DNA from 3 places in the Ectopseudomonas mendocina genome. Region 1 is predicted to be linked to each of the others. Evidence: predicted binding sites of a transcription regulator. Region 1 holds the regulator's gene; each other region holds the start of a gene.
What was found. The regulator FliA, encoded in region 1, starts transcription of late flagellar genes. The targets are predictions, from matches to a motif close to CTAAAGTTTNNNNNNNNNNNGCCGNTAA.
Positions count from the first base shown of each region.

Region 2: C7A17_RS23755 (methyl-accepting chemotaxis protein) is a predicted target of FliA. The motif match lies at 2,242-2,269, and genes of this name have one in related genera.
Region 3: C7A17_RS13930 (methyl-accepting chemotaxis protein) is a predicted target of FliA. The motif match lies at 1,503-1,530, and genes of this name have one in related genera.

Region 1 covers NZ_CP027657.1:4,467,119-4,471,129, reverse strand. Annotated here, with positions in the region: gene C7A17_RS20655 (chemotaxis protein CheA) at 1-915, opposite strand, end outside; gene C7A17_RS20650 (protein phosphatase CheZ) at 928-1,716, opposite strand; gene C7A17_RS20645 (chemotaxis response regulator CheY) at 1,736-2,110, opposite strand; gene fliA (RNA polymerase sigma factor FliA) at 2,219-2,965, opposite strand; gene fleN (flagellar synthesis regulator FleN) at 2,962-3,792, opposite strand; gene flhF (flagellar biosynthesis protein FlhF) at 3,882-4,011, opposite strand, start outside.
Region 2 covers NZ_CP027657.1:5,141,682-5,145,692, reverse strand. Annotated here, with positions in the region: gene C7A17_RS23760 (hypothetical protein) at 1-496, opposite strand, end outside; gene C7A17_RS23755 (methyl-accepting chemotaxis protein) at 504-2,138, opposite strand; gene C7A17_RS23750 (undecaprenyl-diphosphate phosphatase) at 2,388-3,218, shown strand; gene C7A17_RS23745 (DUF1294 domain-containing protein) at 3,215-3,943, shown strand; gene C7A17_RS23740 (MmcQ/YjbR family DNA-binding protein) at 3,929-4,011, opposite strand, start outside.
Region 3 covers NZ_CP027657.1:3,000,011-3,004,021, forward strand. Annotated here, with positions in the region: gene murU (N-acetylmuramate alpha-1-phosphate uridylyltransferase MurU) at 1-191, shown strand, start outside; gene C7A17_RS13925 (DnaJ domain-containing protein) at 192-953, shown strand; partial or broken gene C7A17_RS27335 (IS5/IS1182 family transposase) at 1,128-1,229, opposite strand; gene C7A17_RS13930 (methyl-accepting chemotaxis protein) at 1,743-3,368, shown strand; gene C7A17_RS13935 (alpha/beta hydrolase family protein) at 3,565-4,011, opposite strand, start outside.

The DNA of each region.
Region 1 (4,011 bases):
TACCGCAGCAGGTGCCGGCGCCGGCTCGCTCGGAGGAACGAATTTGCCTTTGCCATGCAGCTGATCGAGCAGGGATTCGAACTCGTCATCGGTAATATCGTCACTGACCGGCGCAGCAGCTTCGGCAGTCGCGGCGACTGGAGCGGCCACTTCAGGTGCAGCGGAAAACTGGCCCTTGCCGTGCAACTGATCGAGCAGAGCCTCGAATTCGTCGTCGGTAATATCGTCCCCAGTCGGAGCTGCGGCCGGTACAGCCGCGACGGCAACGTCAGCCGAAGCCTCGACCGTGCCGGTGAACTGCCCCTTGCCATGCAACTGATCGAGCAGAGACTCGAACTCGTCGTCGGTAATTTCATCACCAGCCGCGACGTTTTCGCTTGCCGGCGCATCGCCCAGGGCATCGAGCAGTTGCTCGAACTCACTGTCGGTGATATCGCCAGGAGCGGCAGCCACAGCAACCGGCTCGGGCGCTGCTACAGGCTCAGGCTCACGTGCAGGAGCTGGAGCAGGAGCCGAATCGGCACCCGCCGGCTCAGCCAGGCGCGCCAATGCAGCCAGCAGCTCAGGAGAGGCAGGTGTCGGCTCGCGGCGCTCACGCACCTCGCCGAACATGCCATTGACAGCATCAAGAGCCTCGAGCACCACATCCATCAATTCCGAATCGACGCGACGCTCACCCTTGCGCAGGATGTCGAAGACGTTTTCGGCGATATGGCAGCACTCCACCAACTCATTGAGCTGGAGGAAGCCCGCTCCGCCCTTGACGGTATGGAAACCGCGAAAGATGGCGTTGAGCAGGTTCATGTCGTCCGGTCGGCTTTCCAGCTCGACTAATTGTTCGGACAACTGTTCGAGAATCTCGCCGGCCTCTACCAGGAAATCCTGGAGGATCTCTTCATCGGCGCCGAAGCTCATATTGTGTGCTCCTTAGAACCCTAGGCTGGACAGCAGGTCGTCGACATCGTCCTGGCTGGAGGCAACGTCATCACGCTTATCGGCATGAATCTGCGGACCTTCACCCCGCGATGGCTCTTTTAATTTTTCCTGTTCGGCGCGCAGCACTTCGTGATCGTGCTGAATACCGGCAAAACGGTCGACCTGACTGGCCATCAACATCAGCTTGAGCAGGTTGCTTTCCACCTCGGTCACCAGTTGGGTGACACGTTTGATCACTTGGCCAGTCAGATCCTGGTAGTCCTGCGCCAGCAAAATGTCGTTGAGATGGCTGGAGAGCTTGTTGCCATCACGCTCGCTGCGAGCGAGGAACAGTTCGATACGCTTGGCCAACTCACGAAAGCCATCGGCGCCCATTTCACGACGCATGAAACGGCCCCACTCAACGCTCAGACTCTGCGCCTCATCGCTCAGGTCATTGACCAGCGGCGCGCTCTGCTCCACCAGATCCATGGTGCGGTTGGCAGCCTTCTCGGTCATGGTGACCACATAATTCAGGCGTTCGGTGGCATCGGCGATCTGCGACAGCTCCTGGGCATGCGGCATACGCGGATCAAGCTGGAAATTGACAATGGCATTGTGCAGCTCACGGGTCAGCTTGCCGACCTCGTGATACAGGCCACGATCACGAACCTTGTTGAGCTCATTAATCAGTTGTACCGCGGCGCCGAAGTTGCCTTGTTCGAGGCTATCGACCAGATCGCGGGCGTTGCTTTTCAGGGTCGACTCAAGGTCACCCAGCGTGGAGTCATCGTGTTCCATAGCACCCTCGCGGCCGACATCAGCCGTTGACCCGCTCGAAGATCTTCTCGATCTTTTCCTTCAGCACCTGGGCAGTGAAGGGTTTGACCACATAGCCGTTCACACCGGCTTGGGCCGCCTCGATGATCTGATCGCGCTTGGCTTCGGCCGTCACCATCAACACCGGCAGGTGCTTCAGACGTTCGTCGGCGCGCACGGCACGTAGCAGGTCGATGCCGGTCATACCGGGCATGTTCCAGTCGGTCACCAGAAAGTCGAAGCTGCCGCTTTGCAGCATCGGCAGCGCCGAGGTGCCATCGTCGGCTTCTGCGGTGTTGGTGAAACCCAAATCCCGCAAGAGGTTCTTGATGATCCGTCGCATCGTCGAGAAATCGTCAACGATGAGGATTTTCATGTTCTTGTCCAAGTCGACCTCCGTACAGTCCCAAACGTATTGCGCTCGCAACCACGTCCTTTAATCATGAAACCGTTAACAGGCCGTTTAAGCCTGCGAATACGCTGTTCAGCCAGCGCGCCATTCACTTAGCCGCGAACGCAGACGCGCTGCGCACTGGCTATGCAACTGGCTGACGCGTGACTCGCTAACCCCCAGCACTTCGCCGATTTCTTTCAAGTTCAGTTCTTCGTCGTAATACAGCGCCAGCACGAGACGTTCACGCTCCGGCAAACCAGCGATGGCATCGGCCAAAGCCGCCTGGAAGCGTTCGTCTTCGAGGTCCCGCGAAGGTTCGAGGTGGGTGTGCCCGGCGTCTTCGTGCAACCCGCCATGCTCGCCGTCCTGCAACAGGTCGTCGAAGCTGAACAGGCGGCTGCCCAAAGTGTCGCCAAGAATGCCGTAGTAATCCTCCAGACTCAATTGGAGTTCGGCCGCAACTTCGTGATCTTTAGCGTCACGCCCCGTTCTGGCTTCAACAACACGAATCGCATCGCTGACCATACGGCTGTTGCGGTGTACCGAACGCGGCGCCCAATCCCCCTTGCGCACCTCATCGAGCATGGCACCACGAATACGGATACCGGCGAAGGTTTCGAAGCTGGCACCCTTGCTGGAGTCGTATTTGCGCGAGGCTTCGAGCAGGCCGATCATGCCGGCCTGGATCAGGTCATCGACCTGCACGCTGGCCGGCAGACGGGCCAATAAGTGATAGGCAATCCGCTTGACCAGCGGCGCATAGCGTTCGATCAGCTGATGCTGGGAATCCTGCGCCTGAGCCTTGTTGTACATACGAAGTCCAGAGGCTGCTGTCATACGGCCGAGTCTGCAGTCGGTTGATGCACCAGACGCTCGACGAAAAATTCCAGATGGCCACGGGGATTGGCCGGCAACGGCCAGGTGTCGACCTTCTGAGCTATCGCCTTGAACGCCAGGGCGCACTTGGATCGTGGGAAGGCTTCATAGACGGCACGCTGCTTCTGCACGGCTTTACGCACACACTCATCGTAGGGCACGGCACCGACATACTGCAGGGCGACATCGAGGAAACGATCCGTCACCTTGGTCAGCTTAGCAAAGAGATTGCGCCCTTCCTGCGGGCTGTGGGCCATGTTGGCCAACACGCGGAAGCGGCTGATACCGTGGTCACGATTGAGCAATTTGATCAGCGCGTAGGCGTCGGTGATCGAGGTCGGCTCATCGCACACCACTACGAGAATTTCCTGCGCCGCGCGAACGAAGCTGACCACCGCATCGCCAATACCGGCCGCAGTATCGATCACCAGTACGTCCAGGTTTTCGCTGATATCGCTGAATGCCTGGATCAGGCCGGCGTGCTGCATCGGCGTAAGACTGACCATGCTCTGCGTACCGGACGCCGCCGGCACGATACGGATGCCGCCCGGCCCCTGCAGCAGCACGTCACGCAGATCGCATTCACCTGCGATCACATCGGCCAGGGTGCGCTTGGGCGTCAGGCCCAACAGAACGTCGACGTTGGCCAGGCCAAGGTCAGCGTCCATCAGCATCACCCGACGGCCGAGATCGGCCAGGGCCATGGACAGATTGACCGACACGTTGGTCTTGCCGACGCCACCCTTGCCGCCAGTCACCGCAATCACCTGTACGGGATGCATACCCATGTTATTTCTACACCTTGTCTAACTTCGACTTGGCCATTTGGCCGTTCACTCCCGCCAACCACGCGGGAGGATGCACTGTTCTCGTCGCTTCAGCCGGCACGTGCCGGACTGTGGTATAGCCCGGCGAACATCTGCGCCATGGCATCTTCGCTCGGCTCCTCGGCGGCCTGCAAACCTACCGCGCGACTGACCAGTTGATGACTGCGCGGCACCTGCAGA
Region 2 (4,011 bases), 670 kb from region 1:
GCAAATGGATGTAGGGCATCTGTTGGTCGAATTCGCGCAAGTCACCTTTCATCAGCACCGGCAGAAAAACGTCGCCGATTTTCTTCTGATTGCTGATGATCTGCGCCAGTGCGGGCTTGAAGGCCATGGTCTTCGGTGCTGGGCCATGATCCTTGAGCTGCGTGCTGAGCAACAGTCCGGGTTTGCCCAGCACCTTGCCAGGCAACACGCATAGGCCCGTCTTGCGAATGGCCTGAGCATCGATACCGTGCAGCGTGTCATGGAACGCATAGGGGTTGGGCAGCACCACCATCTTGCGGCCGAGGTCGGTGGGGAAGTGCAGGCTGTAGTTGGTGTACAGCTGCCCCACCGATTCGGAATAGACGCACAGGCGGTTCTCGAACAGTTTGATGAAGCGCTCGGCCAGCTCACGGCGGGCCATGCTATCCAGATCCCAGATCAGATCCTGGTTCTGCGGCCGAGTGAAGTCGACCTCCTGGTGCTCCATGTCGCTCATGCTGGTCTCATACGCGGAACTGCCCCAGCAGACGATTCAGTTGATCGGCCAGTTGCTTCAGGTGCTGGCTGGCGGCGTTCGACTGCTCGGCGGCCTCGGCGGTGTTGTGGGCCAGGGCTGCCGTCTGGGTGACGTTCTGGTTGATGTCTTCCACCACGTGCGATTGTTGCAAGGTGGCGCTGGCGATCGACGCGTTGAGCCCGGTCAGATTGCGTAGCGATTGTGCGATCAGCGCCAGGCTTTGACCAGCCTGGCTGGCTTGTTCCACCGTCAATTGCGAGGCCCGGCTGCTGTCATGAATGACCTTGACCGCAGCCTCGGAGTTGCCTTGCAGGCGCTCGATCATGCCCTGAATTTCAGCCGTGGACTGTTGCGTGCGCTGCGCTAGCAGGCGAACTTCATCGGCTACCACGGCAAAGCCTCGGCCTTGTTCGCCGGCACGGGCCGCTTCGATGGCGGCGTTGAGGGCGAGCAGGTTGGTTTGCTCGGCAATCGAGCGAATCACCTCCAACACGCTGCCAATCTGCGTACTCTCACTGGCCAGTGACTGGATGACTTCAACTGCCTTGTCGATGGTGCCCGAGAGCTGACCGATCTGACGCAGACTGGCTTCGATGTTCTGCTGTCCCTGGCTGGCCTGTTCTTCTGCCGTGTGCATTTCGCTGGAGGCGTGTTCGGCGTTCTTCGCCACGTCCTGCACGCCGTAGGTCACTTGGTTCACTGCCGTAGCCACCAGTTCCATCTGCTGAGCTTGCTGTTGGCTGTGCTGCTGGGCCTCGTTGGAAATATCGCCGAGCGAACGTGCCGCCTGATCCAGTGAACCGGCAGAGTCGAGCATTTGGCGAATGACCTGGCGCAGCTTATCGGTGAAGGCATTGAAGTGCCCGGCCAGAGCAGTCAGTTCGTCACGACCATGGGTATCGAGGTTGCGGGTGAGATCACCTTCGCCACTGGCGATACTGGCCATGGCGTCCACTGCAGCTTCCAGCGGTTGGGCGATGCTCCGGGTAATCAACACCACCAGAGCAGCCAGCAGCAGGGCGATGAGCAAGCCGATGCCCATCGCGCTGAGTGCCTGGGTCTTGAATTCGGCCTGCACGTCATCGACGTAGACGCCGGAGCCGATGATCCAGCCCCAGGGCTGGAACAGTTCGACATAGGAAATTTTCGGCACCGGCTCACTGGCGCCCGGCTTGGGCCAGCGGTAGTCGACCTGGCCTGCGCCTTTGCTGCGGCTGATGGCGACCATCTCATTGAACAGCTCTTTGCCGTCCGGATCCTTGAAACCCGAGAGGTTCTGGCCTTCGAGCTTGGCATTGATCGGATGCATGAGCATGACTGGTGTCTGGTCATTGATCCAGAAGTACTCCTGTCCGGCATAGCGCAGACCACGGATGACATCCATCGCCTGTTTCTGCGCCTCTTCACGGCTCAGACTGCCGGCGGTTTCGAGGCTATGGAAATGCTTGAGGATGCCAGCTGCGCTCTGCACCACGTGCTCGGTCTTCTGTGCCTTGCCGGCATAAAGGTCGAGGTTGATCTGGCGCAGCATGTAGGTACCTTGCAGAACCAGCGTCAGGAGGGCCAACCCGAGGATCAGCCATAAGCGGCGACTGATGGGGATACTGCGTAAGCTGTTCATGGGCGAGTTCCTGATTATTGTTTTTGTTAGGGATGACTACCACGCGGTGCAGAGCGAACTGCCAGTCATGGCGAGGCATCCTTTACTCTAGTTGTCTGATAGCATTTCGGCAGCGCGGCAAAGAACCTGAATGGTCGCCGAGTTAGACCGTTGCAAGGAACCTCTACAGCACGTCTATGTCCCAGGGCCGGGCAATGTTTCAATTTGTTTTTCAAGCGGCACTTGTCGCGATTTTTGTTGGGGGAGTCAATGGATATCTGGGCGGCCTTTCAGGCGTTGATCCTGGGCATAGTGGAAGGCTTGACGGAGTTTCTGCCGATTTCCAGTACGGGGCATCTGATCGTGGCGGGCGATCTGCTGGATTTCAATGGGGAAACCGCTACAGCATTCAAGATCATCATCCAGCTGGGCGCCATCCTGGCGGTGATGTGGGAGTTTCGCGACAGAATCTTCAGTGTGGTGCGCGGCCTGCCGAGCGAGCGCAAGGCACAGCGTTTCACCGGAAATCTGCTGATCGCCTTCATTCCGGCACTGATCATCGGCCCATTGTTCGCCAACCTGATCGAACACTGGCTGTTCAACCCCATCACCGTGGCCTCCGCGTTGATCGTGGGCGGCATCATCATGATCTGGGCGGAAAAGCGCGAACATGCCATCAAGGCCGAGTCGGTCGATGATATGACCTGGGGCCTGGCCCTGAAGGTCGGCTTGGCACAATGCCTGGCCATGATCCCCGGCACTTCCCGTTCTGGCGCGACCATCATCGGCGGTCTGGTGTTCGGGTTGTCGCGCAAGGCGGCTACCGAGTTTTCCTTCTTTCTGGCCATGCCGACCATGGTTGCGGCGACTGCATACTCGCTGTTCAAGTACCGTGACATCCTGCAGTTGAGCGATCTGCCGATCTTCATCATCGGTTTCGTTACCACCTTCATCGTGGCGATACTGACTGTGCGCGCGCTGCTGAAATTCATCGCCAACCACAGCTACGTGGTGTTCGCCTGGTACCGCATCGCTTTCGGTCTGCTCATTCTCGCTACCTGGCAGTTGCATTTGATCGACTGGAGCACCGCGCAACCGTGATTGGCAATGAGCGTAGAGGTCGACTGAAAAGCTGGAACGATGACAAGGGCTTTGGCTTCATCGCGCCGGAGTCGGGTGGTGTCGATGTATTCGCGCATATCTCGGCCATGCGCGGTGAGCGTCGGCCAGTGCCAGGTGACCAGGTGCTGTATGTGGAAGGTCGGGACGAGAAGGGCCGGTCGCGTGCCGAGCACCTGCGTCTGGCCGGTGAGATAAGCCTGGATCGTCCAGCCATCCGGCGTAAGCCCAAACCCGTTGCAACACCACAGCCACGCAAGGCACCGAGCAAGGCGTCCAGAACATCCGCAGGCAATACCGAGCCATCCGGGCCTATTCGCAACTTCGGCGGCAAGATCCTGCTGTTGATCGCGCTGTGCATGCTGCCCCTGCTGGGCGCGCAGAAACTGCTGGTCGCGGGTGTCGTTTGGGTGTTGCCGCTATACATGTTCGCCAGCATGGCGAGCTTCCTGCAGTACTGGTTGGACAAACGCAGCGCTCAGGATGGCGGCCGGCGCATATCGGAAAATACCCTGCACCTGGTCGAGTTGGCTGGCGGCTGGCCGGGGGCGTTGATCGCCCAGCAGACCTTTCGTCACAAGACGCGCAAGGCGTCCTATCAGGCACTGTTCTGGGTGATCATCGCGGCGCACCAGTTGTTCTGGGTCGACCTGTTGCTGCTCGATGGCGCCTATATCGCCCGGCACATTCCGTTATTCGTCCAGTAGCAGCCCGGGTTGCAGGCGCTTGGGTAACCGGCGTACCACCAACTGATGCGAACGGGTGAGCAACTGGC
Region 3 (4,011 bases), 1.5 Mb from region 1:
GCGGCCTGGCCGTGCTGAGCCCGGAGCTGTTCGACGGCTGCAAGCATGGTGCCTTCAAGCTTGCACCTCTGCTGCGTCGCGCCATGGCTGATGGCCAGGTCAGTGGCGAGTATTTTACCGGGCGCTGGATCGATGTCGGTACGCACGAACGCCTGGCGGAAGTCGAGCGTCTGCTGCAGGAGTCACCTTAAGTGTTGTGGCCTGCAACCATGCTGGGTGCTGCTGCCGGGCTTGCCCTGGCCAGCATCCCGGGAGCGCTGCTGGGTGGCTTGTTGGGGCAGGTGCTGGATCGACGCCTGCGTTTGCATGGCTGGGACAACCTGCGTGAGCGCCTCGGTGGACGTGCTGCGCCCACTGACGATGATCTGCTGTTTCTGATGTTGGGGCGCATGGCCAAGAGTAATGGGCGCGTTCTGCAGAGCCATATCCAGCAGGCACGTTCGGAGATGCAGCGCCTGGCGTTCGATGAGGCTGGGCGGCGGCGCGCCATCGAGGCGTTCTCCCGCGGCAAGACCGGTCGCGATAATCTGCGTGCGCCTCTGCAGCGACAGCGAGAACGAGCCGACACCCTGCTGCGTGCCTGCTGGCGGATGGCCTGGGTCGATGGCCAGGTAGCGCCTGATGAACATGAGTTGATTCTGCTGTGGGGCAAGTGGCTGGGCTGGGGCACTGCCCAGCTGGAGAAACTGGGCGAGGAATATGCCCCGCGCCGAGGCCAGCAGCCGGCTCCAGCGGGCGGCAGTTATCAGGAAGCGTTGCGTCTGCTGGGGGTGGCGGCCGATAGCGAGCCGGAACAGATCAAGCGCGCCTATCGGCGTCTATTGAGTCGTCACCATCCCGACAAGCTGGCAGGTTCCGGAGCGTCCCCTGAGCGTATCCGCGAAGCCACCGATACCACGCGCCAGTTGCACCAGGCCTATGCACTGATTCGCCAACGCCGAGGTTTGCGTTGAAGCCCATGCAAGTCGCATGTACCGCTTAAGGATGGTCTGAGGTAGCCCTGTAATGTTGACCAACCCCAGTCTTCGCCGATATTTGAGAGCGGGCCGCCGATCAAAATCGACCCGATAACCCGCTCAATTCTCCGTTTGGCCGTCACGAGCAACTCGTGACGGCCATTTTCCTCATTACAGGCGCACCTCTCCCGCTGCAGCCAGTAAATGTCGGCGCGCCATCCACACAACGCGCAACGCTGCCAGGGTATGGAGCTGGTTTTCCATCGTGGCGAGATGCCCGATCTGAAAACATCGAATGTGGGGATGGCAGTTACCATACGAGCCGCGCCGAGACCTATGGTGATGCGGCCGCGAAAGCGCTCCGTAACTGAAGCAAGACGCTATCCGGAGGTAACCATGCGCGATGACGCTGCAGTCGTCATCACGCGACCGACCTCAGGTTGCAAGAAAGAATCTGGTTTACCGCCAACTCTGAATGTAAACAGCCCGCCAGCGGCATAGCTCAGCACCTATCTAATCGCCGTCGATCACGGTGCCACAAGCTCGTTAAAGTTAGTGATCAGCAAGCCGATAGAATTTCGGGCCTTTTCAAGTGACAGTACATTCGTACCTATTGCCATGGGTTCGCGGTATCAGGAACCTCAACGAAAAGAGGGATATGCGCCATAAGGTGCAGGGATGCGTTTCAAGCTCACGAGATGGATATCCGAGCTTCTACCCCTGCGGTGAAGGTCGTAGTGCCGGAGCATGAGCTCCACCCGGCCTTTATCCTCCTGAGATAGCCCTATGCTCGCTAATTTGACCATTCGCACCCGTTTGGCCTTGCTCGTTATCGCCCCTCTTCTGGTGCTTCTGGCAGTCATCATGATTGCCTCGATAAACACCCAGCGCATCAACGAAAACATGGAGCACCTATTCGTCGACAGAATGACGCCGATCAGTCAGTTGAAAACTGTGTCTGACAGCTACGCGGTCAGTATGGTCGACACACTCCACAAATATCGCGCCGGTCTCGTTGACGAGGCGAGACTACAGCGCGATTTCGATAAGGCGCTGCAGCAGGGCAACAAAGCCTGGGATGAGTACCGTGCAACCAAGCTGACGGAAAGTGAGCGCGCGCTCGTCAATGAGGTGGACGGTGCATTGCGGATCGTACGAACGGTCTCTGAGGGGTTTGTCCGCTCCGTCGCCGATGGCAGCTTGCGCAGCATGGATGCCCAGCGCTTCAACACCAGCCTTTATGGCGCCTTTGATCCGCTGGGCACCAAACTGTCCGAGTTGATCGACCTGCAACTGAGCGAAGGTAAGGTCATTTATGTGGACGCCAACGCCCAGTACCACACGATGATCAACACTTTTCTGGTGATTGGCACCCTGTCGCTGATCGGCCTGCTGGTCGCGGCACTGCTGATCAGCCTCTCGATCATTCGCCCTTTGTCCGGGCTACGCAGCCTGATCAGCGCGGTTCAGCAGACGTCGAATCTCACCCTGCGCGCCGACGTGCTCGGTCGGGATGAGGTGGCCGATACGGCGCGTGCCTTTAACTCGCTGATCGACCATCAGCGTGCGCTGATTCTCGAGCTGTCGGCCACGGCCACCCAGCTCTCCAGCTCATCCGAGGAAATGAACGCAATCAGCGCCCAGGTCAGTCAGACGGCAACCCTGCAGGGCGATCAGACCCACATGGTCGCGGCAGCCGTGCACGAGATGAGCATGGCGATTCAGGAAGTCGCGAACAATGCGTTGGCAACCGCAGCCAGCGCCACCGACGCCAACCGGCAGGCGGTGCAAGGTGGTGACCTGGTTCACGCCAGCGTGGAATCCATCGAGAGCGTTTCCTTGTCGATCGCCAAGGCGGGCGAAGTCATCGACAAGCTGCATACGCAGAGTGATGAAATCAGCAAGGTGCTCGGGGTGATTCAAAGCATAGCAGCGCAGACCAATTTGCTAGCCCTGAACGCTGCGATCGAGGCGGCACGTGCTGGCGAAGCTGGGCGAGGCTTCGCGGTGGTAGCCGATGAGGTTCGCGGGCTAGCCAGCAACACCCAGACGGCGACCGAATCGATCAGGAGCATGATCGAAGCGCTGCAAGGTGGTGCCCAGGCGGCAGTGGAGGCCATGCAGCAGTCGCGCGAACATGTCCACGGTTGCGTGCAGCAAGCCAAGGACGCAGGCAATGCGTTGATCTCCATCACCAGTGCTGTTCAGGTCATTGCCTCTGGTAACGAGCAGATTTCCACGGCCACCGAAGAGCAGACCGCCGTCGCCAACGAGATTAGCCAGAACGTCAACCAGCTCAACGGCAGCATCGCCGAAGTGGTCAACGGGGCGCAGCAAAGCCTCGCAGCCAGCCGCGATCTTGCCCAGATGGCAAGCCGTCTGCAGCAGCAAACCCAACACTTCGTGGTGTAGCCGACTCCTGCGCGTCAACAGAATTTCGCTGCTAGCGCGCAGTATGAGCCGAGTTTCCCTGAGCGGATCTGCTTGCGCCTGTTCGAGTACTTGGCATCGACGAGGTCATCTGCTTCATGGAAAGCTCGGCTGGCAGGATCGGTGTATTTCATCAGGTTCGGGAAGTCTTTTTCAGACTTTCCCTAAGCGTAAATGATTACCCAGCGGCGTGAATGTGCAGTTTGAGCCAGCCGCGTAAACGTCGAAACAGCTGTTCTTCCTGAACGTCCAGGTTACCCGGCAGGGCTTTCATGGCCACCTGTATATAAGTAGGTAACTTGGCTCGCTTGCTGGCTTGCAGACGTTTCAACGCTGCATTGCGATCACTCGGCTGATCCTTGTAGTAGAAATCCCCTGTCGCCACGGGCAATTGCGGAACCAGTTCGTCGAGTGGTGGGGCGAACCCTGCCGGCACTTCCGCGGCGACGATCAACAGATTGTGGATGTTGTCCGGCTTGCGCTCGCTCAAATAGCGCGCTGCCCAGTAGGCGCCGCTGCCGTGCCCCAGTAGGACGATCTCCTTGGCTTGCTGCTGGCTGGCAAATGCAATGGCTGCATCGATACGGGCCATGACGCGCTCGCTGTGAGCCTGCCGCCGCTGTTC